Regions from separate parts of the Xanthomonas cannabis genome, predicted to be linked through region 1. Evidence: predicted binding sites of a transcription regulator. Region 1 holds the regulator's gene; the other holds the start of a gene.
The links. The regulator FliA, encoded in region 1, starts transcription of late flagellar genes. The targets are predictions, from matches to a motif close to TAAAGTTTNNCNNNCNNNGGCCGATAA.

Region 1 (15,036 bases):
CCGGCCACCGTGGTGGCCACCCATCTGTCGCACCTGATCCGCGAACACGCCCCGGAACTGCTCGGCCACGAAGAAGTGCAGCAGTTGCTGGCAACCCTGGCCAAGACCGCGCCCAAGATGGTCGAGGACCTCACCCCCAAGGCGCTGCCGCTGTCGGTGGTGGTGCGCGTGCTGCAGAACCTGCTGATCGAGCGCATCCCGGTACGCCAGCTGCGCAAGATCGTCGAAGCGCTGGTCGAGCACGCCCCGCACAGCCAGGACCCGGCCACCCTCACCGCAGCGGTACGCACCTCGCTGGGCCGCTTCATCGTGCAGGAGATCGCCGGCATGTCCGCCGAACTGCCGGTGTTCACCCTGGCCCCGCAGCTGGAGCGCGTGCTGCAGGAATCCACCCACGGCAACGGCGTGGCACTGGAACCCGGCCTGGCCGAGCGCCTGCACCAGAGCCTGGCCGATTGCGTGGGCAAGCAGGAAGCCCGCAACGAACCGGCGGTGGTGCTGGTCCCCGGCCAGGTACGCGCGGCGCTGGCCCGCCTGGTCCGCCACAGCGTGCCCAGCCTGTCGGTGCTGGCCTACAGCGAAGTGCCGGAAGACAAGCGCCTGAAGCTGGTCGGCACCATCAGCTAAAGACCAACGGCCCTCATCCGGCGCTGCGCGCCACCTTCTCCCGCCCGCGGGAGAAGGCAACGGGTTGCCAGCGCTGCAGCGGCGTTCCACCAACGCCTCCTTCCCCTGCCTGCAAACGCCTCCCTTCCCCGCCTGTAAATGCCTCCCTTCCCCCGCCTGCGGGGGAAGGTGCCCGAAGGGCGGATGGGGGCAGCAGTCTGGCGATATTCCCGCAGGTAGGACTCGCACGGCACCAACCGCCCCTCATCCGGCGCTGCGCGCCACCTTCTCCCGCCCGCGGGAGAAGGCAACGGGTTGCCAGCGCTGCAGCGGCGCTCCACCAACGCCTGCTTCCCCTGCCTGCAAACGCCTCCCTTCCCCCGCCTGCGGGGGAAGGTGCCCGAAGGGCGGATGGGGGCAGCAGAGGCAGCCGCCGCACGCGCAACCCTCCTGATCGAGCGCCAGAAATCCAGCACTGCGGTTTTGGCACACCACATGCATTAGCTCTGGCGAGACCGCAGACAGCTCCACCGCTGCGGGGCGGATGGCAGGACTTGGAACACAAACGGGACATGCAACTCATGACGCTGGCAACACACCCACATTCATCGCGCACCCGTCCGGCGTCCGGCGGGTCCCGTTCCTGGAGGCACGTGGCATGAAGATCAAACGCTTTGTTGCCCCGGACATGCGCACCGCATTCCGCATGGTGCGTGACGAGCACGGCCCGGATGCGGTGATCCTGTCCAACCGCCGCACCGCCGAAGGCATCGAAATCGTCGCGGCCAGCAATTACGACGAAGAACTGGTGCAGCGCGCCCTTGAAACCGCCCGCGCCGAGACCCCGGCCAGCGCCGCGCCCGCCCAGCAGGCGCCCGTGCAGCAGGCTCCGGTGCAGCAGGCCCCGGCCCAGCCGGCGGCCCGCCCCGCCGCGCCGGTGCATGCTCCGCTGAAGCCAGCCGCCGAGGCCGGCATGAGCCACCGCCAGCGCGTTGCCAGCGCCGCTGAAGAGATGATCGCCGCCATGGCCCTGCGCCAGCCGGTCAGCGTGCCGCGTCAGGCCCCGGTGGCCGCCCCGATCCGCAGCGCCGCGCCGATGCCGGCCGTGCAGGAGCTGGCTGCCCCGGTGGCGCAGCGTCAGGACCATGCGCTGTCGGCGGTGCCGGAACAGCTGTTCGCCGACTTCCTGACCACCGCCCCGGTCCAGCGCCCGGCGCTGCAGACCGCTCCGAGCCCGGCTCCGGCTCCGATCGCTGCCGCCGCCCCGGCCTACGCCGCACATGGCCAGGACGACGACGCCTTCGCCGATGAGGCCGACTTCGATCTGGACGACGCCCTGCCGCAGATCCTGCCGCCGGCTGCGCTGCCGCCGATCGTCGTTGCCCCCGCCGCGCTGGCCGCGGTGCCGGTGGCTGCGGCGCCGGTCGCGCAGAACGATGAAGAACTCAAGCAGCTGCGCGGCGAACTGGCGCTGATGCGGCAGATGATCGAGCGCGAAATGAACCGCCTCACCGACGAGCGCCTGCGCGGCTCCCCGGTGCGTGCGCAGGCCCTGGAGCTGATGGACGACTACGGCTTCGACGCCGGTCTGACCCGCGACATCGCCATGCAGATCCCGGCCGATACCGAATTGCACCGTGGCCGCGGGCTGATGCTGGGCCTGTTGTCCAAGCGCCTGCCGGTGGCCCCGGTCGACCCGCTGGAACGTGGCGGCGTGATCGCCCTGGTCGGCCCGACCGGCGCCGGCAAGACCACCACCATCGCCAAGCTGGCGCAGCGCTTCGCCGCCCAGCACGCCCCGCGCGACGTGGCCCTGGTCACCACCGACACCTTGCGCGTCGGTGGCCGCGAACAGCTGCACAGCTACGGCCGTCAGCTCGGCATCGCCGTGCACGAGGCCGATAGCGCCGAAAGCCTGCTGGAACTGCTGGAGCGTCTGCGCGACTACAAGCTGGTGCTGATCGACACCGCTGGCATGGGCCAGCGCGACCGTGCCCTGGCCGCCCAGCTGAACTGGCTGCGCGCCGCCCAGCAGGTCACCTCGCTGCTGGTGCTGCCCGCCAACTCCCATTTCGCCGACCTCGACGAGGTCGTGCGCCGCTTCGCCCACGCCAAGCCCCAAGGCGTGGTGCTGACCAAACTCGACGAGACCGGCCGCTTCGGCAGCGCCTTGTCGGTGGTGGTCGACCACCAAATGCCCATCACCTGGGTGACTGACGGACAGCGGGTCCCCGACGACCTGCACCGCGCCAATGCCGCCAGTCTCGTTCTTCGTCTTGAAGATTTGCGGCGCGCTGCCGATAAGCCCTGTACTCCGGAGCACAACCATGCAGTCGCGTGAATACGCCAAGCTGACCAACGCCTTCCCCCTGTCGGCGACCCGTCCCGAGCCTTTGGGCCCGGTGCGCACCATTGCCGTGACCGGTGGCAAGGGTGGCGTGGGTAAAACCAACATCTCCGCCAACCTGGCCGTGGCGCTTGCCGACATGGGCAAGCGCACCCTGCTGCTCGACGCCGACCTTGGCCTGGCCAACCTGGATGTGGTCTTGGGACTCTCGCCCAAGTACACCCTGGCCGACCTGATCGCCGGCCGTTGCACGCTCGATGAAGTGATCATCGAAGGCCCCGGCGGCGTGCTGGTGGTGCCGGCCGCGTCCGGTCGCCGCCACATGGCCGAACTGGCCCCGGCCCAGCACATCGGCCTGGTCAACGTGTTCTCCGAACTGGAACGCGACCTGGACGTGATGGTCATCGATACCGCCGCCGGCATCACCGACAGCGTGCTGACCTTCTGCCAGGCCGCCCAGGACACCGTGGTGGTGGTCTGCGACGAGCCGGCCTCGATCACCGACGCCTACGCGCTGATCAAGGTGCTCTCGCGCGAACGCGGCGTGGACCGCCTGCAGATCATCGCCAACATGGTGCGCGACCCCAATGAAGGCCGCCTGCTGTACGACAAGCTCTCCCGGGTCTGCGAAAAGTTCCTTGGCGACGTCTCGCTGAACTATCTCGGCCACGTGCCGCAGGACGACTGGCTGCGCCTGTCGGTGCAGCGTCAGCAACCCGTCATCAAGGCCTACCCGTCCAGTCCGTCGGCGCAGGCGATTGCCGAAATCGCACGCCGTACCTCGCGCTGGCAGGCACCCACCGTGCCGCGCGGCAACGTCGAGTTCTTTGTCGAACGCATCATCCAACGGGGAGTGGCCGCATGAGCACCGCTACCGCCACCACGGCCAGCGCGCAGTACCGCGCCGTGCAGCGCAACAACGCCAACGACGTGGTGACCCAGCACGCCGACCTGGTCCGCCGCATTGCCCACCATCTGGCCGCGCGCCTGCCGGCCAGCGTGGAAGTGGACGACCTGATCCAGGCCGGCATGATCGGCCTGATCGAAGCCTCGCGCAGCTACGACTCCGACCAGGGTGCCTCGTTCGAAACCTATGCCTCGATCCGCATCCGCGGCTCGATGATCGACGAGATCCGCCGGGGCGACTGGGTGCCGCGTTCGGTGCACCGCCGCGCCCGTGACGCCGCTGCTGCCGTGCGCAAGATCGAGCAGAACACCGGCCGCGCCGCCGCCGCCACCGAAGTGGCCGCCGCCATGGAAATGCCGCTGCCCGACTACCTGCGCCTGATGGAAGACGCCGCACGTGGCCAGGTGCTGAGCCTGGAATCGCGCATCGAAGATCACGGCGAGCTGGACACCACCGCCAAGGGTGGCCCCAATCCGCAGCAGATGATGGAGCGTGGCGAATTCGGCCGCGAGCTGGGCAAGGCCATCGGCCAGTTGCCCGAGCGCGAGCAGCTGGTGCTGTCGCTGTACTACGAACAGGAATTGAACCTGAAGGAAATCGGCGCCGTGCTGGGCGTCAGCGAATCGCGCGTGTGCCAGATCCATGGCCAGGCGGTGGTGCGTTTGCGTGGCCGCCTCAAGGTCTTCGAACTGGCCGATGCCGGCGTCGAAGTCGACGACTGAATTTTTCGCGTAATTTTTCGTGTTAGGAGCTTGATGTGAACAAGAACATGCGGATCCTGATCGTGGACGACTTCTCGACGATGCGACGCATCGTCAAGAATCTGTTGGCGGATCTCGGCTTCACCAATACCGCAGAGGCCGAAGACGGCAACAGCGCGCTGGCCGCGTTGCGCGCGGGCCCGTTCGACTTCGTGGTGACGGACTGGAACATGCCCGGCATGACCGGCATCGACCTGCTGCGCAACATCCGCGCCGACGCCAAGCTCAAGCACCTGCCGGTGATGATGGTGACCGCCGAAGCCAAGCGCGAGCAGATCATCGAAGCGGCCCAGTGCGGCGTCAACGGCTACATCATCAAGCCGTTTACCGCGCAGACGCTGGAAGAAAAGCTGGGCAAGGTGTTCGAACGTCTGGCGGCGACCGCCTGATGAACGCCACCGTGGAAACCGATGCCGAACGTGCCGCGTTGATCGAGCGCCTGCAAGGCGCACTCGATGCACTGGAAAGCGGTGACCAGGTCGCCTGGCGGCGCGAGGTCGACCACCTCGCCGCCCTGCGCACGCGCCCGATGATGCAGAGCCTGAGCCGGCTTGCCCGCGAACTTGGCCAGGCGCTGGGCGAGCTGCCCACCGTGCCCGAAGAAGCCGGTGAGCTGGACGATGCCTGCTCGCGCCTGGATCACGTGGTGGAGATGACCGAAAAGGCCAGCCACCGCACGCTGGACCTGGTCGAGGAATGCCGCGTGCTGGCCAACCAGCTGCGCGATGGCGGCCTCAATCAGGACCAGGGCGCGCTGATGGACAAGATGCGCCACAACCTCACCGAGCTGTCGCTGGCGCAAAGCTATCAGGACCTCAGCGGCCAGATCATCCGCCGCGTGGCCGGCATCGTGCGCCGCGTGCACGAGGGCTTCGGTGCGCTCGGCCTGCCGCCGAAGAATCCCGAGCCGAAGAAAGACGACGGCGGTCTTGCCGGTCCTGCGATCAAGGGCCTGGACCGTCACGCCGTGTCGCAGGACGACGCCGACGATTTGCTGTCCGGATTGGGGTTGTAACCATGAGTGCCGTTCCAGACGATATTGCTGCCGATTTCATCGTCGAGGCCCAGGAAATCCTGGATCGCCTCGGCGAACAGCTGGTGTCGCTGGAACAGGCGCCAGACGAGGCCGACCAGCTCAATGCGGTGTTCCGCGGCTTCCACACGCTCAAGGGCGGCGCCGGCTTCCTGGCGATCAAGCCCATGGTGGAGCTCTGCCACGCCGCTGAAGAAACCCTCGGCATGGCGCGCTCGGGCCAGGCCGTGCTGCAGGCGCATCACTTCGACGCCGCGCAGCAATCGCTGGACTATCTGCAGGCCATGCTGGATGCGATGGGCTCTGGCGAAACCGTACCGCATGCACCGGCCACGCTGATCGCGCAGTTCGATGCCAAGAGCGGCCCGCCGGCGGTCAAGGCCGCGCCCAAGGCAGCCACTGCCAAACCGGCGACTGCCGCACATGCCGACGATGCGCATGCGCCCGCTCCCAAGGCGGCCGGCAAAGGCGCGGCCAAGGGTGGCGCGGAAGCCGAGCAGACCGTGCGCGTGGACACCAAGCGCCTGGATGCCATCGTCAATCTGATCGGCGAGCTGGTGCTCTCGCGCAACCGTCTGAAGACCTTGCGCACCCGCCTGCGCGACGAAGAACTCGACCGTGCCGTCAGCACGCTCGACATCGCCACCGCGCGCCTGCAGACCGCGGTGATGCGTACCCGCATGCAGCCGGTGAGCAAGGTGTTTTCGCGTTTCCCCAAGGTGGCCCGCGACGTCGCGCGCACCCTGTCCAAGGAAGTGGAACTGGAACTAATCGGCGCCGAAACCGAGCTCGATCGTAATCTTGTCGAAGCCCTGGCCGATCCCCTGGTGCACCTGGTGCGCAACGCCATCGACCACGGCATCGAATCGCCTGCCCTGCGCGAAGCCACCGGCAAGCCGCGCAGCGGCCATGTGCGCCTGTCGGCGCAGCAGGAAGGCGACTACGTCAGCATCGAAATCCAGGACGACGGTGCCGGCATCGACCCGGAGCGGCTGCGCGAGATCGCGCGCGGCAAGGGCCTGATCGACGCCGAGGCCGCGGCCCGCCTGAGCACCGACGAGTGCCTGCATCTGATCTTCATGCCGGGCTTTTCGACCAAGGCCGAGGTGACCGACATCTCCGGCCGCGGCGTGGGCATGGACGTGGTGCAATCGCGTATCCGCGAACTCAGCGGGCAGATCCAGATCCAGTCCGAACTGGGCCGCGGCAGCCGCTTCATGATCCGCGTGCCACTGACGCTGGCCATCTTGCCGACCCTGCTGGTGCAGGCCGGCGAAGCCGTCTATGCCTTGCCGCTGGCCCGCGTGGTGGAAGTGCTGCACGCCCCACAGACCTCGCTGGGCTGGTTCGACGGCCGCGCCGTGCTGGACCGCCGCTCGCACACCTTGCCGCTGATCGACCTGCGCCGCTGGCTGGGCGTGCCGGCCGAACAACCGCCGCTATTGACGGTGGTGCTGCTGCAGGCCGGCGAAACCCGCTTCGGCCTGGTGGTGGACCAGGTCCGCGGCCGCGAGGAAGTGGTGATCAAGCCCCTGCCCCGTGCCCTGCGCGGCCTGCCCGGCTACGCCGGCGCCACCCTGATCGGCGACGGCCGCATGGCGCTGATCCTGGATGTGGATGGGCTGCGTTCCAGCGATCATTGAGGTTGGGGATTCGGGATTCGGGATTCGGGATTCGGGAATCGGGAATCGGGAATCGGGAATCGTCAAGACGATCCTGGTTTGCCTGATCTAACGACAACGGCCGCGTACTGCGGTCGTTGTCGTTTCACTACCAGCATCGCTGTTGATCTATGTCGCTACGCGCGCAGGCATGGGCGCGATGGTCTGGCGACGGTCAGGCTGCCGTGGAAGTGAACCTGGAACTGATATTTCTGGGCTACCTCCCCACCGCGCTTTCGTTGGGCACTAAGTTGCCGTACTGTAAAGGGCAGGCGAAGGCAGCCACGTGGAGCGTATTGCCACGGCCGACCTGAGCTAGGAACGGATACCGTGCTTACTCTGGAGAGCCTAGGGCCTTATGCCAATCCCACACTTCGGACTCAATGGCGTTCTTCCGCCCTATGTTGGTGCGAACGGCCCAGGCGGGCAGCCAGAAGACATGTCGCCTTACGCGGTGTCTGCGCTCGAGGTAGTGACTACCCTAGGTCATACTGAGCGACGAAGAGAAATACTGCGTGGCTGGCTTGATCACAGAGCCGCGCTCAGAGCGCTGGGGTTCGATCAGGGTTTTCAATGGTTGGATGGAAGCTTTCTAGAGCAAAAAGAGCCCAATGATCTGGATCTTCTAAGCTTCTTGTTCCGGCCGCAGACGGCTCTGACTGCCAAAGAACTGGCGCGGCTAATGTACGCAAACAGGGGGGTTTTCGAGCGTAGACTCGTGAAGACTACTTACAAACTCGATGCCTTCTTTACGGATATGAATGCGAGTCCGATTGGACTGGTGAATTTCACCCGGTATTACCTTGGACTGTTCTCTCATAGGCGTGGTGATGACATATGGAAGGGCATGCTTCAAGTAGGACTAGCTGATATTGCTGACGACAATGCGGCGCAAGCAGTCCTTGGGCCGGCGCCATTGGTATCGAGCCAAGGGGTAAGCCCGTGAGCAGCCTCAAGAAGTTAGAGAGGGATTTTACGCAAGCCGACATTGCAGCTGTTACCTCGCTGCTTGATCAGCTGACTGACGAAGACGTGATGGCTAAGTTTAGCCTTGAGGCTCGCCTGGGCGAGCTGCAAGCTTCCCTCGCGAGGATGGAAGAGGCGCCCGATATTGAGGGCGCTTCAGCGGCGCTGTTCTTTGGCGGTCGCCCAGTTATAGGTACCCGCGGGATAGAGACAGAGTTCGGTGGATCTGCCGTAGCTAAATTTCAAGACATCATTGCTAAGGTGATGGCACATGAGGCTGGAAGGCTCGGCCAGCGTGGAGTGGTGCCAAATAAGGGCGCATCGTCGCTGCACATTACAAATGTGGTCCGAGGCTCATTTGGCTTCCTGCTGGAGGAGATCCAAGACCAAGCAGAGATGCTTGATGCCCCTTTAAAGCAGGCGGTCGAAGAGACTTCGAGGATGCTTAGTGCCTTTGGCGAACCCGATGAAGAAGAGTATAGGACCGCAGTAGAGGACATTGATCAGCGAGTCCTGAGCACAGCCAGGGAGTTTTTCGACTTGATGAAAAGTAATGGCGCTACGCTCAGGGTCGTTGCTGGTGACAGAGATAATTCTTTTGGCCCGGAGGCTGTCTCCCGCGCGGCGGAGCGTGCTCAGTCCACCTCAGTAGAGGAGCGCGATGAGTTCATTCATGGGCAACTGTCGGGCACCTTGCCGGACGCTCATCAGTTCGAGTTTCGCCGGCAAACTGACGGTGTAGCAATTCGCGGTAAGATCGTAAGGTCCTATACGACTGAAGAGCTGCTGCGATTCAATCGCGAGTGTGTGAACCAAGATGCGGTCGCGAAGGTGAGAGTTAACAGGGTGAGACGGAATGGGGAAGTGGTACGCGAGAAGTACATGCTATTGGAGCTAGAAATGCAGTGATGTGGAGCAGTCGGATCCCTGCGTTTCGCCCTCGGCGCAGTGGTTTTATTTGACGATTCCTTTCGTAGCGCTCCCTCCCGATTGCTGAGGCTACCCGGTTCTGAGGTATCCCCACATTTCTTCCTACGAGATCAAGCACTTGGCGCATCAGTATGTTGAAGAAGACGCGCGCATGGGGCACGCTTCAAGGTGACCACGCTTCAAGGTGACTAAGCCAGAGAAGAGTGCCGACCATGTGCGCCAGCGAAGTATTGCAGAAGTGCCTGTCTAACTCACTCTCCGGGATGCATGCATTACGCCAGCGCGCCTTGGTGCGCGCCGTTGAAGCGCTGGTGCATGGAGGCCGGCTGACGCTGATCGACATCGCACGCGCGTGGCCCAGGGCGACGCGGGTACGTGCACCCTCAAGGCCTGCGATCGTCTGCTGGGCAATCGCACGTTGTACGCCGAGCGATCGGTGATCGAGCGGGACATGGCACATCGGCTATTGCGCGGGGCGCAGCCGGTGATCGTGATCAAATAACGGTTCCAGGTTCACTTCTTTAGGAGATGATAGGGAAGTCCGGAGCCAGTTTTCGTGGATGGCTCTCAACCCAAGGAGGTCCTCCCGATGTCCAAGCAAGAATCGAAGCAGCATGGTACGACCGGGTCTTTCCGCCTGCTGAGCAATAACCTGCACGCGAACCGACCGATGCACAGCTCAATGCCGTATCTGGTGCACCACGTCGCGGACCCGCTATGCAGCCGCAGAGGCAAACTTAAGCAACATCGCCGTTGACGATGCGGATGCCTGACCGAGCACGCCCTCCCTTACGGTTTGTGACATGAATGATGGAACGTCGTTATTGTTACGCATGGGTGTGGTCGTGATGCTGACCGGCAGCAGTCTGCCCGTCAGCGCTACCGCCGCTGCGCCCGTCCTGCTGGATCAGGTCCCGTCGGATGCGGTGGTTGATCTTGCATCGCTGCAATGGGTTGCTCCTCGGTTCTCCGCCGACGCGGCCGAGCGTACGCAATGGGATTCGCTGCTCGCGTGGGCGCGAGGTCCGGCAAGCGAGTCGGAGACACAACGTCTGCGAGAAGCGTTTGCGGACCGTGGCGTAGATGCGTCGGCGCTGCCCCGCAGATGCTATGGCAACCATCGATGCGCGCTGGTAGTCAGCGCCGAAGCCACGGCAGCTGATGTTGCTTCATTGGACGCGTTTGTTACTGCCGCGCGGCAGGCGCAGCCCTATGTGGCTACGTACCGGCAAGTCGCAACCGCGGTCGATGCCATTCACAAAGTCCGTGACGACGCGGATTCGGCCACCAAGGATGCCAAGGAGCTTGGGCGTCGATTCGCACAAGATCAAGTGTTGAGATACGCTTTTGATTCGCTACCGGGTCATGGTGAGGAGGCGATCGGCACTCCCACGTTTGCCTTATATGCATTTGCGCTCGAGGCGGACCTGCGCTTGCTGGACGACAGCAATATCCTGTACGCCCAGGAGCAGATTGCCCGCTATGGAGGTTGGCCTGCGCCGCCGAGGATCAGCGAGGACATGCAGCAGCAACTGTGGGCGCTCGTGCAGCACGGCGACCATCGCCCTGAGCTGCAGTACAACGCGCTGCAGGCCTTGCAACGGAGTTACGAGGGTCGTGCCCTGCCCCGTCAGTATGCTTTCCTACATGATCGGGTGATGCTTAAGTTGACCGGCAGGCAGCGTTACGGCACGCAGGTGACGTGCGTCGACGGAAAGCGTGTGGCGCAACCGCTTGATGGCAGCGGTGATGTGGACGCGCTGCGCACGAGCGTAGGGATGGATTCGCTCGCAGATTATCTCAAGGACTTTCCGAGTTGCACTGCGGCACCATGATGCGGGAGCTTGGGATGCCCTGAGGCTGTAGTCCGGATGGTGAAAGAAATGAACCTGGAACCGTTATGGGGTTTTAGAAAAACGGGGGAACATGCGAGCCAGCTGGCGCAAGCATCCCAAGCGCAATATCATCAACTCCAAGACCCGATGTTCTGTTGATAAACGCGATTGTGGCGACGCGCGTGTCGGCGTTGAAGCCCATGAAGCTACGAACGCCGCCGCCATTTCCATTGCTCCAAGCTATACTCTGGCCATCCGGATGGACCTTCCGCCAGCCGATACCCATTCTGGTATCGGTATTATCGCCCGGCCTATCTACGGTCAGCATCATTGATGCCGCCCGCGAGAGGGGACCGCTTTCTTTGTTTGTCCAAAGTGTCATGAATTTCGACAGATCCCTCACCGTCGAAAAAAGGCCGCCTGCCGGCGCAAGCGCACCAAATTCCCAGGGTTGAGCCGAGTGGAAGTCCGCATCGTAACCCCAAATTTCCCGGTGCTGCATCGCCGTTGATAGAGTAAGCGTAGTCTCGTCCATACGAAGCGGTTCAAGAATGCGAGCTCGCAAGAGGTCAGCATACGTTTTGCCAAGGCGATGTGACAACGCGTAACCCAATAACGCGTAGTCAAAATTCGAGTATTCAAAACTCGACCCCGGTAAGCGCGTGAGATGGACACGACCTAAATCAGCACAAAGATCGCTCTCGGTGTAGCCGGCATAGGGGTTGCCTTGACTGAGGCCGGTGCGACTGGATGGCCGAAGTGGTAGCCCACTCGTATGAGTGGCTAAATCGAGAAGCGTGATTTCATTCCCGTCGAAGGTGGCGGGAGGAACTGCAATGTACATTGATAGTGGATCGACGAGATTCACTTCACCCCGTTGAACGCAGTCAGCAAGTAATAGTGCCGTGAATATCTTGGTTAGCGAGGCGATCTGAAATACTGACCGATCATTCGGCTGTTGGAGTTTACCTAGGCCAACCGTTCCGTAGTGGAAGGTCTTCAATTCGCCTGCGCGTACCACCCCCAATACGGCCCGGTGCCCTGCTTTTCCTCGGCTACGCGACGGCGAAGGGCCGAGGACACGCTATCAGCTTCAATTCCGGGTTTGGCAAAGCTACGCATCGGCAGGGCCATGGATAATGCCGCAGCCAAAACAGTGCGGCGTTTAATTGAGGCGACCATTTTTACTCCTCACTCCAACATCAGCGTTTGAGCCATGCAGAGGGTATCACCCTGTTCGGACGGATGCTTCCTGTCCGAATACGCGACGTTGTATGGTGTCGCCACCTCGCAAGACAGAAATCTCTCGCCGGTTTGGTGATACGGCTAAGCGGCGAGAATCGCTTTAGCTGCTTCGAAACCAGCCTTTCCGCATTCCACCAATCCCGGCCATTCAACAATGGCATCTATTTGTCGAATAACGGGTCCAAAGCTCAGGGTCAGGTTGAATTTCTTTAGTGAATCTTACCCCGCTCTTTTGGCTGCCGTGGAAGTGAACCTGGAACCGTTATTTCGATCCGTTATTTCACTAGCCCTCACACCATCCGGTGTTGAGGGGCAATCGACTGCTCTCGCTGTTGCTCTTGCTGCTGGGATTGCTGTTGGCGCTGAGTTTCGCCCAAGGCCTGTAATTGCGCCAAGGATTGCTCGACGGGCTGCGCAATCGCATCGCTCGTCTTCATATGCGCCATCTTGTGAGCGGGATCGTTCAACGCACCTTCCACAACGAAGACGTTCTCGCCCTGCCGCACGGACTTGGTGTTCTCGCTCAGCACGACATGATCGATTCGCGACAGCCCGTTCTCTTTGGCTAAATACGCGCTGCTCGCTGCCAGCCGTGCGCTGTTGTCGTCGTACTCGCGGCCGAGACCTTGCTCAAGGCGGCGAACGGCTTCTTCTGCTTGGTGATGCAGCGGATCTGTTGGCAGCACTCTCGCGAGCTGTGTTGCTTCCTGTAGTGGAGATACCTGCTCACCGGGCGGCTGCGCCTCACCAATCACCTTCTGCCAAAGTTCCTGCTTGGGCTTCGGATTGTTGTGCTCCTTATTCAACTCACTTTTAGGCATAGGAGCAGGAATGCTCTTGATATCATCTACATTTTCTACGGGCCTGATATCCCCCTCAAAGCTTTTATCAACTCCATCTTTTGTCTTCCGGTGCAGTCCAGCGTGATTGAGCGCATCCCATGTGAAGTCGATACAACTGTTTCTAGCACCGTGATATTCCATATTGAACCCGTGCTTAGCAGGGGCCGCGCCGAAGGCCTCCAGCTTTTCATACTGCGCTTTATCGATCTCCATCGTGCGTGAGTAATATGGTTTTTGGTAGGTATCGACGTCATTGAACGAAACTTTTCCTGGCCCGCTAGCCTCGCCATGCTTGATGGGCGAGAACCCATAACTTTTAACAGTCGTTCCGTCGTCAATCGAGTAGTACATATGGCCACCGAAGGATGTGCCTCCGGCCATCAACGGCGTACCTGCGGCAGCGACGTAGACAGTGACTGCATAGCGCTTTTCATGATCATCCATGCTCATTCCCCTCACTTTCCTTTGTAGGTGTAAGCGACAAGAAGTTGAGCATTAGCCGCAACCAGCGCCTCGGCGTTCTGATCAAAGCGCAGTTTGAGCCGATAACGGCCTGGCTGGACAGCATTGCTATAGCCGAACGCCAACTCCCTGGACGCGGTCTGTTCAGTAGACAAACCGGCGTCCTGCAGCGTCGTACCGTCCGCATCAAAAGCGAACAGACCAGGAGCCATACCATCAGCTGACAAGGGAATGGACGCCTGCTGCCCTACTCCCACACGCTGACTACGCTGCAATTCCACGGAGACCGGACCGGATGGTTCAATACGTTCCAAGTGGAGCTCGGCCGAAACACCAGCGCTAATCAGCCTGTCAGCACTTTGGGAGACGGCAGTTGGATCGACACCGGTGATCCGCACACCGATGAAAACGGGAGGAGTCGCGTCGTCGGGCAGTGCGGGCACATCAAATTCCAGCTCTGTAGGCCCACGATCATGTGGGGTCAAACTCCGTACCAACGGGACGACCGTTCTCATCTCTATCTGCTCCTTTGCGATAGGCACGTTTGCAGGCGGCGGTTGCAGGCTGCAGCCAGCCATCAGGCAGGCAATCAATGCCGTGAGTGCAAAGCGCATTGGATCGTTTGCAAGGGGCACGGCCTTTCTCCAATGAGTGTGGGTGCTGCAGGAGGAATTTTGACAGTTTTTCAATGTCATCGTGTCATGCACGCCTCTCAAGTACCCCCAATACCCTATGCACGCATTGCTTTATGAGGCCTGACAACTCCAGGGCTGAGTGACATGTCCGCTACCTCAGCTTATCGGATATAGACCCATTCGACGCATTTGTGCGCTACCAACTCTTGCGGTTCCGCAGCTTCGCCTCGTGGAAAGACCTCTACTCGCATTCCTGGGCGCGTAAAGAAATCACTCATCCAGCGCCCGTCCTCGACGATGTTGCGCTCGCGCGCAAATCCCATCAGCTCAAGCTGCTGGGTGAAGCGGTCGAAGTCCAGACGACAGATCTCGGTCATTGAAGGCGATGCACCGGCCACATTGCGATCAAAACGGAATTCAAACCAGCGTCCATCGAGTTTGGTTTCATCAACACCAAAGCCGTAGCTCCATTCTTTGGTGAGCCGGCCAAAAGCACGGTATAGGCGTTCATCGTTTTTTACGAATTGAACGACCTGCCCCATTGCCGACTTCAGACGCTCGGGAGTGAAGTCGGAAATGGTCTGGCTGCCTTTGATCAACGCAAGCAGGTGGCCAAGCAAACCCTCCGCAGTGGGCTTGTCAGGCGGCACAGTGGCAGGGCTGGATGAACTCAGGGCGGATGTCTCCGTGACGGTTGCCGGGGCTGGGGTGGCCGCTGTGTGGGCGCATGCGCCAAGAGCGAGGGTGGCGAGCAAGGCGTAGAGGGGGCGCGCGATCATGAAGCGTCCGTAGTGCGCTGATGTCGC
Region 2 (15,036 bases), 610 kb from region 1:
TGCGTTCGGCGTCGAAGCCGCGGCGCTTGAGCCCTTCGCTGTTGATGCCGCGCGGGCGGCCCAGCGATTCGCTGCCGACCATGGTGAACGGCGGCACGTCGCCGTTGGTCAGCGCGCCCATGCCCAGGAAGGCGTGCGCACCGATGCGGCAGAACTGATGCGCGCCGGCAAAGCCGCTGATGATCACGTAGTCGCCCACGGTGACGTGGCCGGCCAGGGTGGTGTTGTTGGAGAACACGCAGTGGTTGCCGACATGGCAATCGTGCGCCACGTGGGTATAGGCCAGCATCCAGTTGTCGTTGCCGACCACGGTGATGCCGCCGCCGCCGCCGGTGCCGCGGTTGATGGTGACGAACTCGCGGATCACGTTGCCGTCGCCGATCACCAGCTCGGTGCGTTCGCCGGCGTACTTCTTGTCCTGCGGCTCGCCGCCGATGGCCGCATGCCCGATGAAGCGGTTGTTGCGGCCGATCCGGGTTGGGCCATGGATCGAGCAATGCGGCCCCACTTCGGTGCCGGCGCCGATCTCCACGTCCGCGCCGATCAGCGAGAACGCGCCGACGCGCACATCGCTGGCCAGCTGCGCCGAGGGATCGATGACGGCGGTGGGATGAATCAAGGGTGCTTGATCACGCATCGTGTCTCACCTCCAAAAACGGATTATTCCTTGGCGCCGGCGCACATGACTTCGGCACTGGCCACGATTTCGCCGTTGACCTTGGCCTCGCCGTAATAGCATCCCATGTTGCGGATCAGGCGCTTCATCTGCACCTCCAGGATCAGCACATCGCCCGGCACCACCTGCTTGTTGAAGCGCGCGTTGTCGACCTTGACCATGTAGAACAGCTTGGACAGCGCATCGCGCCCCAGGCCGAGCTGGGTCATCACGCCGCCGGCCTGCGCCAGCGCTTCGATGATCAACACGCCCGGCATCACCGGCCGGGTCGGGAAGTGGCCCTGAAAGAACGGCTCGTTGATGCTGACGTTCTTCTGCCCGACGATGCGCTTGGCCTCCAGGTCCAGCTCGATGACCCGGTCGATCAGCAGGAACGGGTAGCGGTGCGGAATCAGCGTCTGGATCTGGTTGACGTCGATCGGCAGCTCGTAAACGGGGTGACTCATGCGTTCTCCTTGCCCACAGCCAGGATGCGCCTTGCCAGCGCATCGAGCTGTTTGAAGCGCGCGGCATTCTTGCGCCACGTGCGATTGTCGGTGAGAGGGGTGCCGGACGAATACTCGCCCGGCTCGTGAATGGAATTGCGCACCACCGACTTGCCGGTGATCACCACCTTGTCGCAGATCTCCAGGTGGCCGACCACGCCGACGTGCCCGCCGAGCAGGCAGTAGCGGCCGATCTTGGCGCTGCCGGCAATGCCGGTGCAGCCGGCAATCGCGCTGTGCGCGCCGATGCGGCAGTTGTGCGCGATCTGCACCAGGTTATCCACGCGTACGTCTTCTTCCAGCACGGTGTCTTCCAGTGCGCCGCGGTCGATGCAGGTGTTGGCGCCGATCTCGCAATCGTCGCCGATCACCACCCCACCAAGCTGCGGCACCTTGATCCAGTGGCCGGCATCCATCGCCAGGCCGAAGCCGTCGGCGCCGATCACCGCGCCGGGGTGGATCCGCACGCGCTTGCCCAGCCGCACGCGGGTGACCAGGGTGACCCGGGCCAGCAGCTCGCTGCCCTCGTCCACCACGCAGTCCTCGCCGATGATGCTACCGGTGCCGATCACGCAGCCATCGCCCACGCGGCTGCGCGCACCGATGCTGACGAACGGGCCGACATGGGCACCCGGAGAAACCTGCGCGGTGGGGTCGATCACTGCCGACGCATGGATGCCGGGCGCGCGCACCGGCGCCACGTCGAACAGCGCGGCGATCTTGGCGAATGCGGTGTACGGGTCCTTGGCGACCAGGGCGGTGCCCTTGGCTGCCTCGGCATCGTCGGCGCGCACCACCACCACTGCGGCCTGGGTCTCGGCCAGCTGCGGGCGATAGCGCGGGTTGGACAGGAAGCTCAGCTGCCCCGCGCCTGCATGGGCCAGGGTGGCGACACCGGTGACTTCGGTGGTGCCGTCGCCGACGACGGTCAAGCCAAACTGTTCGGCAATCGCACTGGCGGTCAAGTGCATCAGGGTGAACCTCGCGTAAACATTAAGTGGCTGTTTTTACGAAAAAAAAACCTGACCAAAGAGTCGCCAAACAAGCGGGCGTATCTCTTCGCAGGTCGCAATCGTGCGGCGAACCTAGGAAGAAGCATATGAAAACTGCCCTCTCCATTGTCGGAAGCCTGCTCCTGCTTGGCGCCGTGACCACCGCATCGGCCGATGACTTCGCCGATCAGCGTGCCCAGGCGCATAGCTTCTGGGATCAGCAAATTGCCTGCGTCGATGCGTCCGACTGGAGCGCCACCTACACCTGCCTGAGCACCGTTTGGGATAGCTACCGCTAAAAACTGCGCAGGATCCAGCGGTTCCTAAACAAACAATGGCGGCCCGAGATATCGGGCCGCCATTGTTGTGCTCACGTCTCTTAGAACTGGCCGCCGAAGGTGAACTGCAGGCGCTCGATCTCGTCGTTGTCTTCCTTCTTCAGCGGGAATGCGTAGCTGATCGAGATGGGGCCGACCGGGGCGCGCCACAACAGCGCCACACCGGTGGAGGCGCGCAGCTCATTGGCCTTGAAGTTGTCGACGCCGCTGTAGACGTTACCGAAATCGAAGAACGCCGAAACGCGGGCCGACGGGCTGTCGAACAGCTTCGGGAAATACATTTCCACCGAGCCGACGGTCTTGAACGAGCCACCCAGCGGCTGACCGCGATTGAAGCCGTTGATCGGCTCCGAACGCGGGCCCAAGGTATTGTCTTCAAAGCCGCGCACCGAGTTGGTACCGCCGGCGTAGAAGTTCTCGTAGAACGGCAGGCCGGTCGCGGTGATGGTGCGCGAGGTGCCATTGGGGCCTGCCACCACGCGGGTACTGTCATTGCCATAGCTGTCGCCGTAGCCCAGCTCGAAGCGGGTGTTCAACACCAGCGCCGGAATGATCGGCCAGTAGTTCGAGATCTGGTAATTGAGCTTGTAATACTCGACCGTCGAGCCAGGCAGGGTGGTTTCCAGGCCCACGCGCTGGTACAGGCCGCGCGTCGGCATGAAGAAGTCGTTGCGGGTGTCGCGCGCCCAGCCCAACTCCGTACGCCAGGCGTGGAAGGTGCGCGTGCCGATTGCATCGATGTAATCGACGATGGCCTGCGGCGTGGTGCCGGGGAAGGTGGTGATCTGGTTGCTGTCGATGCCGACCATCGCCGAGACGGTATCGTTCTCGGTGATCGGCACGCCGAACACCACCTGCGCCGAGCCGTTCTTGCTGTTGAACTGCGCCGTGTTGAAGTCCGAGTAGTCCAGCGAACGCCATGACAGGTTGTAGCCCAGCGACACGCCGTCATCGGTAAAGAACGGGTTGGTATACGAGAACGCATAACGCTGCTGGAAGGTGCTGCGCGACGCTTCCACTGCCACACGATTACCACCGCCCAGGAAGTTGTTCTGCGACAACTGCACCGAGGTGGTCACACCGAAGGCCTGCGAGAAGCCCAGGCCGAACACGAAGCTGCCCGAGGTGGTTTCCTTGACGTCATAGATCACGTCGACCTGGTCGTTGCTGCCGGGCACCGCGGGGGTTTCCACGTTCACCGACTCGAAGTAGCCCAGGCGCTGCAGACGGATCTTGGAACGGTCGATCGCCGCCTGCGAGTACCAGGTGTTTTCGAACTGGCGCATCTCGCGGCGCAAGACTTCGTCCGAGGTGCGGCTATTGCCCTTGTAGAGGATGCGGCGCACGGTCACGCGCGGGCCGGGCACCACCTGCAGGTTCACCGCAACGGTGCGGTCCTCGCGGTTCGGGGTCGGGATCGGATTGACCTTGGCGAACGCGTAGCCGACGTTGCTGAGCGTGTTGGTGATCGCATCGGAGGTGTATTCGAGCAGCGCGCGCGAGAAGATGTCGCCGGCCTTGGGGATCACCAGGCGCTCGATGTCGGCCTGCGGCAGCACGGTATCGCCGGTCACCTTGATTTCGGAAATCTTGTACTGCTCGCCCTCGGTGACGCCGGCGCTGACGAACATGTCGCGCTTGTCGGGGCTGATCGACACCTGGGTGGAGTCGATGCTGAAGTCCACATAGCCGCGGTCCAGGTACCAGGAATTGAGCTTTTCCAGGTCGCCGGACATCTTTTCCTTGGAGTACTGGTCGTCGCGGCGGTACCACGAGGCCCAGTTGTGCTCCTTGGACTCCCAGTTCTCCAGGATGTCCTCGTTGGCGAACTTTTCCGTACCGATCAGGTTGACGTGGCGGATCTTGGCCGCCTTGCCTTCCTTGATCGCGATGGCCACATCGACGCGGTTGCGGTCCAGCGGGCTCACCGTTGGGGTGATCTCGACGTTGTACTTGCCGCGGTTGTTGTACTGGCGGGTCAGTTCCTGGGTCACGCGGTCCAGGCTCAGGCGGTCGAAGGTGCCGCCCTCGGTCAGGCCGATGTCGCCCAGGCCCTTGAGCAGCTCTTCGGACTTGATGTCCTTGTTGCCGGTCACGGTGAGCTTGTTGATCGCCGGGCGCTCCTTGACCGTGATCACCAGGATGTTGCCCTGGCGGTCCAGCTGCACGTCCTCGAAGAAGCCGGTGCGGTACAACGCACGGATCGAGTCGGCCACCTTGGCATCGTCCACGGTGTCGCCGCGGTTCACCGGCAGATAGGTGAACACGGTGCCCGAAGCGATGCGCTGCAGGCCGTCGACGCGGATGTCGCTGGCAACGAACGGCTCGGCGGCCAGGGCAACGGCTGGCAGGCTGAGGCCGGCGGCAAGAGCGAGGGCAAGCAGGCGGCGAGTGGGAAGACGCGTCATGTCACATCCGGTTGGAGTCGATTTCAGGTGTTGCTGGGTGCCGGCGTATGACGACGACAACAGGCGGAAAGAGTGGAGCAGTTTCATCGTGGAACCAGGCCAAGGATGTCGTTGTAGAACGCCAGTCCCATCAGCCCGGCCAGGACCGCCAGGCCGACGTATTGCCCGGCAATCATGGCCCGTTCGCTGATCGGGCTGCCCTTGACCAACTCAATAAGGTAATACAGCAGATGCCCACCGTCCAAGATCGGGATGGGCATCAGGTTGATGATCGCAAGGCTCAGCGACAGCAGGCCAAGGAAATACAGGAACCAGTCGAGCCCGCGTTCGGCCGAGGCATTGGCGGCGCGCGCGATGGTGACCGGGCCGGAGATGTTCTTGACCGAGGCCTGGCCGGTCAGCATGCGCTTCATCATGCCCAGCGAATCGGCGGTCATCCGGCCGGTTTCGCGGATCGCGGCCGGCACCGCGGCAAACAGGCCGTACTGCTGGCGGCTGTCGTACGCCGGGGCGGGCGCGGCGGCCGGGCGGATACCGATCATCCACTGGCCCTGCGGCGACTTGCGCGGGGCGATCTCCAGCGCCAGGCGGTCTTCGCCCTGTTCGCCCTTGCGCGCTACCTCGATCATGCCCTGGCCGCCGTGCTCACCCAGCGCCTGCACCTGCGGAATGATGTCCTCGGCCGAGCGGATCGGCTGACCGTCGATGGCCACGATGCGGTCGCCCGGCTTGAGCAGGCCATCGGCCACCGAGCCCTTGACCACCTCGGCGATCACCGGCGGCTGCAGCATGAACTGCCAGCCGATCCCGGCCAGCGAGGCCACGCGGCGTTCGTCGAAGCCGACCGGCAGCTGCGACAGGCGCAAGGTGTGCTCGCTGTTGCCGGCGCCCTCGGTGGCGGTGAGTATCTGGATGTCGCGCCGGTCCATTGCCGCGGTGGTGAGCTGCATGCTGGCATCGCTCCAGCTGCTCACGCCGCGGCCATCTATGCGCACGATACGCTCGCCCGGGGTCAGCCCGGCCTCGGCGGCCAGGCCGTCGACGCGGCCGACGGTGGCCGAATAATCCTGCTTGCCGACCACGAACATCGCCCACAGCATCGCCATGCACAGCAGGAGGTTGGCGATCGGGCCGGCGGCCACAATGGCGATGCGCTGCCACACGGTCTTGCGATTGAATGCCTGATCCTGCTCGGCCGGGTGCACGTCGCCTTCGCGCTCGTCGAGCATCTTGACGTAGCCGCCCAGCGGAATGGCCGCCACCACGAACTCGGTACCGTGCCGGTCGCGACGCATCCACAGCGGCTTGCCGAAGCCCACGGAGAACCGCAGCACCTTGACGCCACACCGGCGTGCGACCCAGAAGTGGCCGAATTCGTGGAAGGTCACCAGCACACCCAGGCTGACGATCATCCACCAGACCGAACCGATGAAATCACCCATGGATGCAACTCGGTTGCGTGGTTCGATCAGGCATGAAGGGCGTGGTGGGCGAGGGCGCGTTCGGTGATCTGCCGTGCTTGCGCGTCGGCAGAAAGGAGGGTGTCGAGGGTGTCGGCATTGTGCCGCGGAAGCGTTGTCAGCGTTTGTTCGACCAACGCTGGGATCGCTAGGAAACCTATCCGGCCCTGAAGAAACGCTGAAACAGCCACTTCGTTGGCCGCGTTCAGGATGGCCGGGGCGGTTCCGCCAGCACGCAAGGCCTCCCAGGCCAGCCGCAGGCAGGGGAAGGCCGCAGTGTCGGGGGCTTCGAAATCCAGCCGGCCCTGCTGCAGCAGGTCCAGCCCCGCCACCCCGGAGTCGACCCGCTCCGGCCAGGCCAGACCGACGGCCAGGGTGGTGCGCATGTCCGGCAGGCCAAGCTGGGCCAGGGTGGAGCCGTCGACGAACTCGACCAGCGAATGCACCAGGCTCTGCGGGTGCACCAGTACATCGATCTGCCCGCCGGGCAGTCCGAACAGGTGGTGCGCCTCGATGACTTCCAGGCCCTTGTTCATCAGCGTGGCCGAATCCACCGAGATCTTCGGCCCCATCGACCACTTCGGGTGGGCCACCGCCTGCGCAGGCGTCACGGCCGATAGCGCAGTGCGGTCCCAGCCCCGGAACGGGCCGCCAGAGGCGGTGAGGATCACCCGGCGTACGCCGCGGCTGGCATCGCACGAGCGCAGGCACTGGAAGATGGCGCTGTGCTCGCTATCGATCGGGATGATTTCAGCGCCGGCGGCAGCAGCGGTGCGGGTCAGCAGTTCGCCGGCCAGCACGAGCGATTCCTTGTTGGCCAGCAGCAGGCGCTTGCCGGCGCGCGCGGCTGCCAGGGTCGAGGGCAGGCCGGCGGCGCCGACGATGGCCGCCACCACGGTATCGCAGGCATCGCTGCCGGCCAGTGCGTCCAGCGCTGCGGTGCCGGCATGCGCCTGGGTAGCCAGGCCGGCGGCGCGCAGGCCGTCGCGCAGTAGCGGGTACAGCGCCTGGTCGGCGATCACCGCATGCGCGGGCCGGTGCGTGGCGCACAGCGCCAGCAGGGCATCGACCTGGCTGCCGGCCGACAGCACGCTGGCGCGCAGCCGGTCCGGATGGCGGGCGATGACGTCCAGGGCCGACGTGCCGATCGAGCCGGTCGCACCGAAGACGGCGACCTGGCGGGGAGAAGAGCCAGCCATGCTTAGAATCCGAGAATTTCCTTGCCGAGTGCGAACACCGGCAGGGCGGCGAGCACGCCATCGATACGATCCAGCACGCCGCCGTGGCCCGGGATCACCGTGCCCGAGTCCTTGGCGCCGGCATGGCGCTTGAGCAGGCTCTCGAACAGGTCGCCCAGCACCGAGGCCAGCACCGCGACGGCCGCAACCAGCACCAGCTGCGGCACATGCGCCAGGGTCAATCCGGCCAGCCAGCCGAACGCGCAGGCCACCGCGATACCGGCGACCATGCCGCCGAGCAGCCCTTCGATGGTCTTGTTGGGGCTGATGCGCGGCGCCAGCTTGTGCTTGCCGAACGCGCGCCCGGCGAAATACGCGCCCGAGTCGGCCGCCCAGACCATGGTCAGCGCGGTCAGCAGCCACAGGTTGCCCTTGTCCGGGTTGGCATGCAGCAACACCAGTGCGGCCCAGGCCGGCAGTACCGCCAGGGTGCCGGCGGCCAGTTTGAGCGCGCGTGCCTGGCCGTTGCCGTGATCGGCACCAAAGGTGAAGAAGCGCAGCCACAGCAGCGCCAGCACCCACCACACCACGCCCACCAGGGCGGCGATCTGGAACAGCACCATGGAGCCGGCCGAAGCCCACACCATCAGTACCATCAGCAGCAGGTTGAGCATCAGCAGCACGGTGCGCGGCAGGCTGTCGTCGATGCCGGAGAGCTTGAGCCATTCCCACAGCCCGGTCAGGAACAGCACCGCCGCCAGCGCCGCCAGCCACTGCGTGGGCAGCAGCACGATCGCGCAGATGGCGAGCGGCGCCATGATCAACGCGGCAATCACGCGGGTCTTGGTCATGCGGAGGAAGTCTCCGTCGCCTTCTCGGCGATCTGGGCGCTGGTCAGGCCGAAGCGACGTTCGCGCCCGGCGTAATCATCCAGCGCCTGCTGCAGGACGCCGGCATCGAACTCCGGCCACAGGGTTTCGGTGAACCACAGCTCGGTGTAGGCCAGCTGCCACAGCAGGAAATTGCTGATGCGGGTATCACCGCCGGTTCGGATGAACAGATCCGGCGCCGGCAGGTCGGCCAGGGCCACCCGGCTGGCGAGCAGGGCTTCGTCGATCTGCTGCGGTTGCAGGCGACCGGCGGCCACCTCTTCGGCCAGTGCGCGGGCAGCCGCAGCGATGTCCTGGCGGCCGCCGTAGCTGGCCGCGATGCTCAGCACCAGCCGCGCGTTGCCGGCGGTGCTGCGTTCGGCTGCCGCCATGCGGTCGCGCAACGGGGCGGCGAAGCGGCTGCGCTCGCCGATGAAACGCACCTGCACGCCGCGTCGCTGCAATTCGTCGACCTCGCGGTCCAGCGCGTGCAGGAACAGCTTCATCAGCGCATCCACTTCTTCCTGCGGGCGGCCCCAGTTTTCACTGGAGAATGCGAACAGGGTCAGCGCGCTGACGCCTTTTTCCAGGCAGAAATCGATGGTGCGGTTGACCGCCCGCGCACCGGCGCGATGGCCGATCATGCGCGGACGTCGCCGACGCTGCGCCCAACGCCCGTTGCCATCCATGATGATGGCAATGTGGCGCGGTATCGCGTCGGAGGAAGGGACTGGATGCATGGCAGGCGATGCCACGATCAGACCGTCATCAATTCCTGTTCCTTGCCCTTGACGACCTCATCCACGTCCTTGATGGCCTTGTCGGTCAGTTTCTGGATGTCCTCTTCGGCGCTGCGGGCCTCGTCTTCGGTGACGGCCTTGTCCTTGAGCAGATCCTTGACCTGCTGGTTGGCATCGCGGCGGATATTGCGGATCGCCACCTTGCTGTCTTCGCCTTCGCCATGCACCGACTTGCTGAGTTCCTTGCGGCGCTCCTCGGTCAGCGGCGGCAGGTTCAGGCGGATCACGGTGCCCACCACGGTCGGGGTCAGGCCCAGATCCGAGGCATAGATGGCTTTTTCCACGTCCTTGATCATGCCCTTGTCGAACAGGCTGATGACCAGCGAGCGGCCTTCGGAGACGCTGATGCTGGCGACCTGATTCAGGGGCGTGTCGATGCCGTAGGCCTTGACCTTGATACCGTCCAGCAGCGCCGGCGAGGCACGGCCGGTGCGGATGGTGGTGAGGGAATGGCGCAGAGCATCGATGCTCTTGGTCATGCGCGTCTGCGCGTCTTGTTTGATCTGGGTGAGCATCGCCGGAATCCGTGTGGAGCTGAATCCGGGGATTATAGCCGGGACTGGGGTTTCACGACTCGCAGGCCGTCAGGACCCGTGCAGCCGGTTCACTTGCCGCCCTGTTCCAGCCGGGCGTGCGGGGTGAAGATCGCTGCGCAGCGCTCGGCCATGCGCTCTTGCGATTCCCCAATCCCGATTCCCGATTCCCGACCTCAGCTACGGCCCTGCACCAGCGTGCCGATCTGCTCGCCGCGCAGGATGCGCAGCAGCACACCGGGCTCGCTCATGCCAAAGATGCGCAGCGGCAGGTCGCTGTCGCGTGCCAGTGCGAAGGCCGCGGTGTCCATCACTTCCAGGCCCTGCAGGATGACTTCGTCGTAGGTCAGGCTGTCGTAGCGCACCGCATCGGTGTGCTTCTTCGGGTCCTTGTCGTAGACGCCGTCGACCTTGGTTGCCTTGAGCAGCAGGTCGGCGCCGATCTCGATCGCGCGCAGCGCCGCGCCGGAGTCGGTGGTGAAAAACGGGTTGCCGGTGCCGGCAGCGAAGATCGCGATGCGTCCCTTTTCCAGGTGACGCATGGCGCGGCGGCGGATGAAGTCTTCGCAGACATCGTTGATCTTGATCGCGCTCATCACGCGCACCTTGGCGCCGAGCTTCTCCAGCGCATCCTGCATCGCCAGCGCATTGATCACCGTGGCCAGCATGCCCATGTGATCGCCGGTGACGCGGTCCATGCCGCTGGCGGCCAGACCGGCGCCGCGGAAGATGTTGCCGCCGCCGATGACCAGCGCGACCTGCGCACCGGCCTGCTGGGCTTCGATCACTTCATGGGCCAGGCGATTGATGACCTTGGGGTCGATGCCGTAGTCCCCGTCTCCCATCAGCGCCTCCCCGGAAAGTTTGAGAAGGATGCGGCGATAGGAAAGTTCGGACATGGGGGAGGCCTCGGGGGTAGGGGACGGCAAACGCCGGCAATTCTAGCGGAAGCCTGTCCCCGGGCGTGGTAAAAATTCCTTTGTCGGTGGCGACGTGACGCGTTGCTCAGTGTGCGCGCGGGTTGGGCGGCGTCGGTACATCGGTCGCATCGTAGGCGGTGACACGGTTGCGGCCGCGATGCTTGGAGCGATACAGCGTGCTGTCGGCGGCCTGCAGCAGGTGCTCGATGCTTTCGAACTGACGCTCGATACCGCCGTGCGTGGCCAGGCCTGCAGAGAAGGTGATATGCAACGGGCCGCCCTGCAATTGCGCCATCGGCGTGCGCGCAGTCTCGGCAAGAATGCGCTCGATCACCATCAGCGCCGCGTCGGCCGGTGTGTTGGGCAGGATCACGAGGAATTCTTCGCCACCGTAGCGCGCCACCAGATCGCTGGTGCGCACCATGCGTTGCAGTGTCTGCGCAAAATTGCGCAACACCTCATCGCCAACCAGATGGCCATGCGCATCGTTGACGCGCTTGAAGTCGTCCAGGTCGATGAAGGCGATCGACAGCGGCCAGCTCTGCCGCGAGGCCAGTTCGAACTCATGCGTCAGCGCGGTGCCGAGCTGATGGCGGTTGAACACGCCGGTCAATGCATCGCGGCTGGCCTGTTCGGCCAGATGGCGCATGCGGTTTTCCGATTCGTCGGCATGCCGGCGCGCTTCGGCCACGTCCTGCAATTCGCGCAGGCTGCGCAGCATCGCCAGTTCGCGCGCCTGCTCGAAGATCATCTGGATGTGCTCGGGTTGCGGCACGCGGATGTCGAACAGCGCTTCCAGCTCGGGCAGCGATTCGGCGATGCGTTCGATCACTTTCTCGAAGCGCTCGGCATCCAGTTCCAGGATGTCCTGGGCCTGGCGCTGCGCGCGTTCGGTGGCGGTGACGGCGCTTGCGGAGAGCCAGATGTCGGCCAGCCGCCCGGACAGCGCGACGCAGGCCATGAATGGCTCCAGGCTCGCCGGTTCGTCCTCGCTCTGCGCGATCGCATTCTGCAGATAGGGCGGCAATTGCCATTGATGCGCGAGCCAGGCGCCCACCTCGGCATGGGTGGCACCCAGGTGTTCGCGCTCGGCATCCAGTAGCGATGCATTGTCCGGCGCCTGGTCCAGTAGTGGCCCGTACAGCTCGGGCGCGCCTTGCAGCAGCGCCAGCTTGCCGATGTCCTGCAGCAGGCCGGCCAGCATCAATTCTTCGGGCTTGCGGATGCCATAGGCCTGGCCCAGGATGCGGCTGGCCAGCGCGCACAATCCGGCGCGACGCCAGATGTGCTCATGCAGGGGATGGGCGGTGAAGGTGTTGCGCACGCCGTGCACCATCGAAAAGCCCAACGCCAGACTCAAGGTGGCATTGAGTCCGAGCATGGTCAGCGCCTGGCCCAGGTTGTCGACGCGGCGGCGGCTGGCGTAGAGCGGCGAGTTGGCCACGCGCAGCATGCGTGCACTCAAGGCCATGTCCATGCCGATGACATTCGCCGTGGTGGTCATGTCCACGTCCGGGTCCTGCGCCAGTTCGATCACGCGCAGCGCGACGCCAGGCGGCGATGGCAGGTTGCGGCAGTAGTGCAGGGCGGCCTGAAGATCTGGTTGCATGAGTCATCGCCGACGGTGATCGCAAGCATACAGCTGCGTTCGTTGAGTAGGGCACGCCATGCCCCGCCATCACCGCGCTGCATGCGCGATGGGTGTCGAGAGCCTGGTCGGTATCTGGATTTAGCGGCACCCCGCAACCGATCTGTAGCGTCGAGCACGGTTCGCCGCGTGCCGGATGTGTTTGCTTCAGGTTCGGGCGCTGGGCCTGTCGTGCGGCAAGGACGGGCACAAAACGGGCACAAAAAAAGCCGCGGCATGCCGCGGCTCCTTCTGCAGTGTGGCGAAGATCAGGCCAGGCCGGCCTGCTTCATCACTTCGGCGGCGTAGTCTTCCACCACCTTCTCGATGCCCTCGCCAACGGCCAGGCGCTGGAAGCCGATCACGTCCGCACCGGCGGCCTTGACGGCCTGCTCGACGGTCTGATCGGTGTTCAGCACGTACGGCTGGCCGTACAGCGTGACTTCGTTGACGATCTTGCTGATCTTGCCGCTGATGATCTTTTCCAGGATCTCGGCCGGCTTGGACTTGTCCTTTTCGGACATCTTGGCCAGTTCGATTTCCTTTTCCTTGGCGACGAATTCGGCCGGAACGTCGGACGCCTTGACGTGCGGCGGGTTCATCGCAGCGATGTGCATAGCGATGCCGCGTGCCAGCTCGATGTCGCCACCCTTCAGCTCGACCAGCACGCCGATGCGGCCGCCGTGCACGTAGGCCGCGACGTTGTTGGCGCTGTCGATGCGGACCAGGCGACGCACCTGCAGGTTCTCGCCGACCTTGGCGATGACTGCGGCGCGACGCTCTTCGATGGTCTCGCCGCTGTCGAGCTTGACGCTCTTGAGCGCCTCGGCATCGGCAGCGTCCGAGTTCAGTGCGGCATTGGCCACGACCTCGGTGAAGGCCAGGAAGTTCTCGTCCTTGGCGACGAAGTCGGTCTCGGAGTTGACTTCGACCAGCACGGCCTTGCCGCCGGCCTGTGCGGTGGCGATGCGGCCTTCGGCGGCAACGCGGTCGGCCTTCTTGTCAGCCTTGGCCAGACCCGACTTGCGCAGCCATTCGGCAGCGGCGTCGATGTCGCCAGCGTTTTCGACGAGTGCCTTCTTGCACTCCATCATGCCGGCGCCGGTGCGCTCGCGCAGTTCCTTGACCAGGGAAGCAGTGATTTCCACGGGATTACCTCATTGGACGAATGCGTGCGGCGGAAAGGATTCCGCCAGTAGGAGACGGTGCAGCGTGCTGGCCGCCCCCGTTGTGTCTTCAGTGGCCCGTACGACGGGTCGCGATGGACCCGCCGGGGCTGCGGCCGCACAGCATGGTGCGGCCGCATTGCATGCCGGTTACTCGGCAGCGGCGGCGTCAGCCTTCTTGTCGCCCTTCTTGGCCGGAGCGCGACGGCCCTTGCCTTCGTCGCCGGCATCGGCCGAGAACTCTTCTTCGCGGACCGAAGCCGAGTTCGGCGCAGCAGCCTTGCCTTCCAGCACGGCATCGGCGGCGGCGCGTGCGTACAGCTGCACGGCGCGGATGGCGTCGTCGTTACCCGGGATGGCGTAGTCGACCAGGGCCGGATCGTAGTTGGTGTCGACCACGGCGATCACCGGGATGCCGAGCTTCTTGGCTTCCTTGATGGCGATGTCTTCATGGCCGATGTCGATCACGAAGATCGCGTCGGGCAGGCGGTTCATTTCCTTGATGCCGCCCAGCGAGGCGTCCAGCTTTTCGCGCTCGCGACGCAGGCCCAGCACTTCGTGCTTGACCAGCTTTTCGAACGTGCCATCGGTCTCGGCCGCTTCCAGTTCCTTCAGGCGGGCAACCGACTGCTTGACGGTGCGGAAGTTGGTCAGCGTGCCGCCCAGCCAGCGCTGGGTCATGAACGGCATGTTGCAACGCTCGGCTTCTTCCTTGATGGACTCGCGCGCGCTGCGCTTGGTGCCCAGGAACAGCACGGTGCCACGCTTCTGCGCGATCGAGGAGAGGAAGTTCATCGCGTCGTTGAAGAGCGGAACGGTCTTCTCGAGGTTGATGATGTGGATCTTGCCGCGCGCGCCGAAGATGTAAGGCGCCATCTTGGGGTTCCAGTAGCGGGTCTGGTGGCCGAAATGGACGCCGGCTTCCAGCATCTGGCGCATGGTGACTTGGGGCATTGAAGTAACTCCGTAAGAGCGGAATCGCCGTGCGCGGCCTTGACTTTTAGAGTCCGCGCATGGGTATGCGGACTGTTGCGAGGGACTCGCATCAAACGCACAAGATTCCGGGGTTGGGCTTCCCTGTTGCCTCCGCGACGAACCCCTTGTGAGGGCACCCCGGCGCGGATGGCGGCAGCAGGTGTGGATTCGTCGGTGACGTCCGACGTGAACGACGCAATGCGTGAGAGACGCAAAACAGCCGGCGGAGTATAGCCGGCTGGGTGGCGTGGTGCAATTGGTATGGTTCTGAGGCAGCTGACAGTGATCGCTGGGGGATTCGGGAGTCGGGATTAGAGATTGGTTTAGAGCGGATTGCGAATGAAATGAACGGTCGTGCCGCACATGCCGAAGGACGGCGAGGCCAGTGACGCTTTTGCGAATCCCCAATCCCGAATTTCCAATCCCAGCCCTCAGGGCTCCAGCGTCAGCGTGCTCTCGATATCGCTGTTGACGCGTGCCACGAAGCGGCCGGTACCGGGGAGCAGGCTGGCCGGCAGCGCCCATTGCCGGGTCTGGCCTGGCAGCACATAGCCGGCCAGGTCGTCACGAATGCTGCGGCGGGTGCCGCCGGCATCGATGAAGGCCAGG

Region 2: the regulator FliA is predicted to act here: its motif matches at 12,389-12,415, upstream of RZV17_RS07165 (GGDEF domain-containing protein).

Annotation. Positions count from the first base shown of each region.
Region 1 covers NZ_CP136580.1:2,273,845-2,288,880, reverse strand. Annotated here, with positions in the region: gene flhA (flagellar biosynthesis protein FlhA) at 1-627, shown strand, start outside; gene flhF (flagellar biosynthesis protein FlhF) at 1,265-2,947, shown strand; gene RZV17_RS09735 (MinD/ParA family protein) at 2,934-3,818, shown strand; gene RZV17_RS09730 (RNA polymerase sigma factor FliA) at 3,815-4,582, shown strand; gene cheY (chemotaxis response regulator CheY) at 4,618-5,010, shown strand; gene RZV17_RS09720 (protein phosphatase CheZ) at 5,010-5,636, shown strand; gene RZV17_RS09715 (chemotaxis protein CheA) at 5,639-7,297, shown strand; gene RZV17_RS09710 (hypothetical protein) at 8,034-8,261, shown strand; gene RZV17_RS09705 (hypothetical protein) at 8,258-9,190, shown strand; partial or broken gene RZV17_RS09700 (IS4 family transposase) at 9,424-9,707, shown strand; gene RZV17_RS09695 (DUF6624 domain-containing protein) at 10,015-11,046, shown strand; gene RZV17_RS09690 (serine hydrolase domain-containing protein) at 11,120-12,049, opposite strand; gene RZV17_RS09685 (hypothetical protein) at 12,046-12,228, opposite strand; gene RZV17_RS09680 (XVIPCD domain-containing protein) at 12,582-13,484, opposite strand; gene RZV17_RS09675 (hypothetical protein) at 13,589-14,290, opposite strand; gene RZV17_RS09670 (hypothetical protein) at 14,392-15,009, opposite strand.
Region 2 covers NZ_CP136580.1:1,660,754-1,675,789, forward strand. Annotated here, with positions in the region: gene lpxA (acyl-ACP--UDP-N-acetylglucosamine O-acyltransferase) at 1-637, opposite strand, end outside; gene fabZ (3-hydroxyacyl-ACP dehydratase FabZ) at 661-1,122, opposite strand; gene lpxD (UDP-3-O-(3-hydroxymyristoyl)glucosamine N-acyltransferase) at 1,119-2,132, opposite strand; gene RZV17_RS07125 (hypothetical protein) at 2,261-2,452, shown strand; gene bamA (outer membrane protein assembly factor BamA) at 2,533-4,899, opposite strand; gene rseP (RIP metalloprotease RseP) at 4,983-6,341, opposite strand; gene RZV17_RS07140 (1-deoxy-D-xylulose-5-phosphate reductoisomerase) at 6,368-7,558, opposite strand; gene RZV17_RS07145 (phosphatidate cytidylyltransferase) at 7,561-8,388, opposite strand; gene uppS (polyprenyl diphosphate synthase) at 8,385-9,146, opposite strand; gene frr (ribosome recycling factor) at 9,164-9,721, opposite strand; gene pyrH (UMP kinase) at 9,916-10,638, opposite strand; gene RZV17_RS07165 (GGDEF domain-containing protein) at 10,745-12,268, opposite strand; gene tsf (translation elongation factor Ts) at 12,556-13,434, opposite strand; gene rpsB (30S ribosomal protein S2) at 13,603-14,406, opposite strand; gene RZV17_RS07180 (fimbria/pilus periplasmic chaperone) at 14,859-15,036, opposite strand, start outside.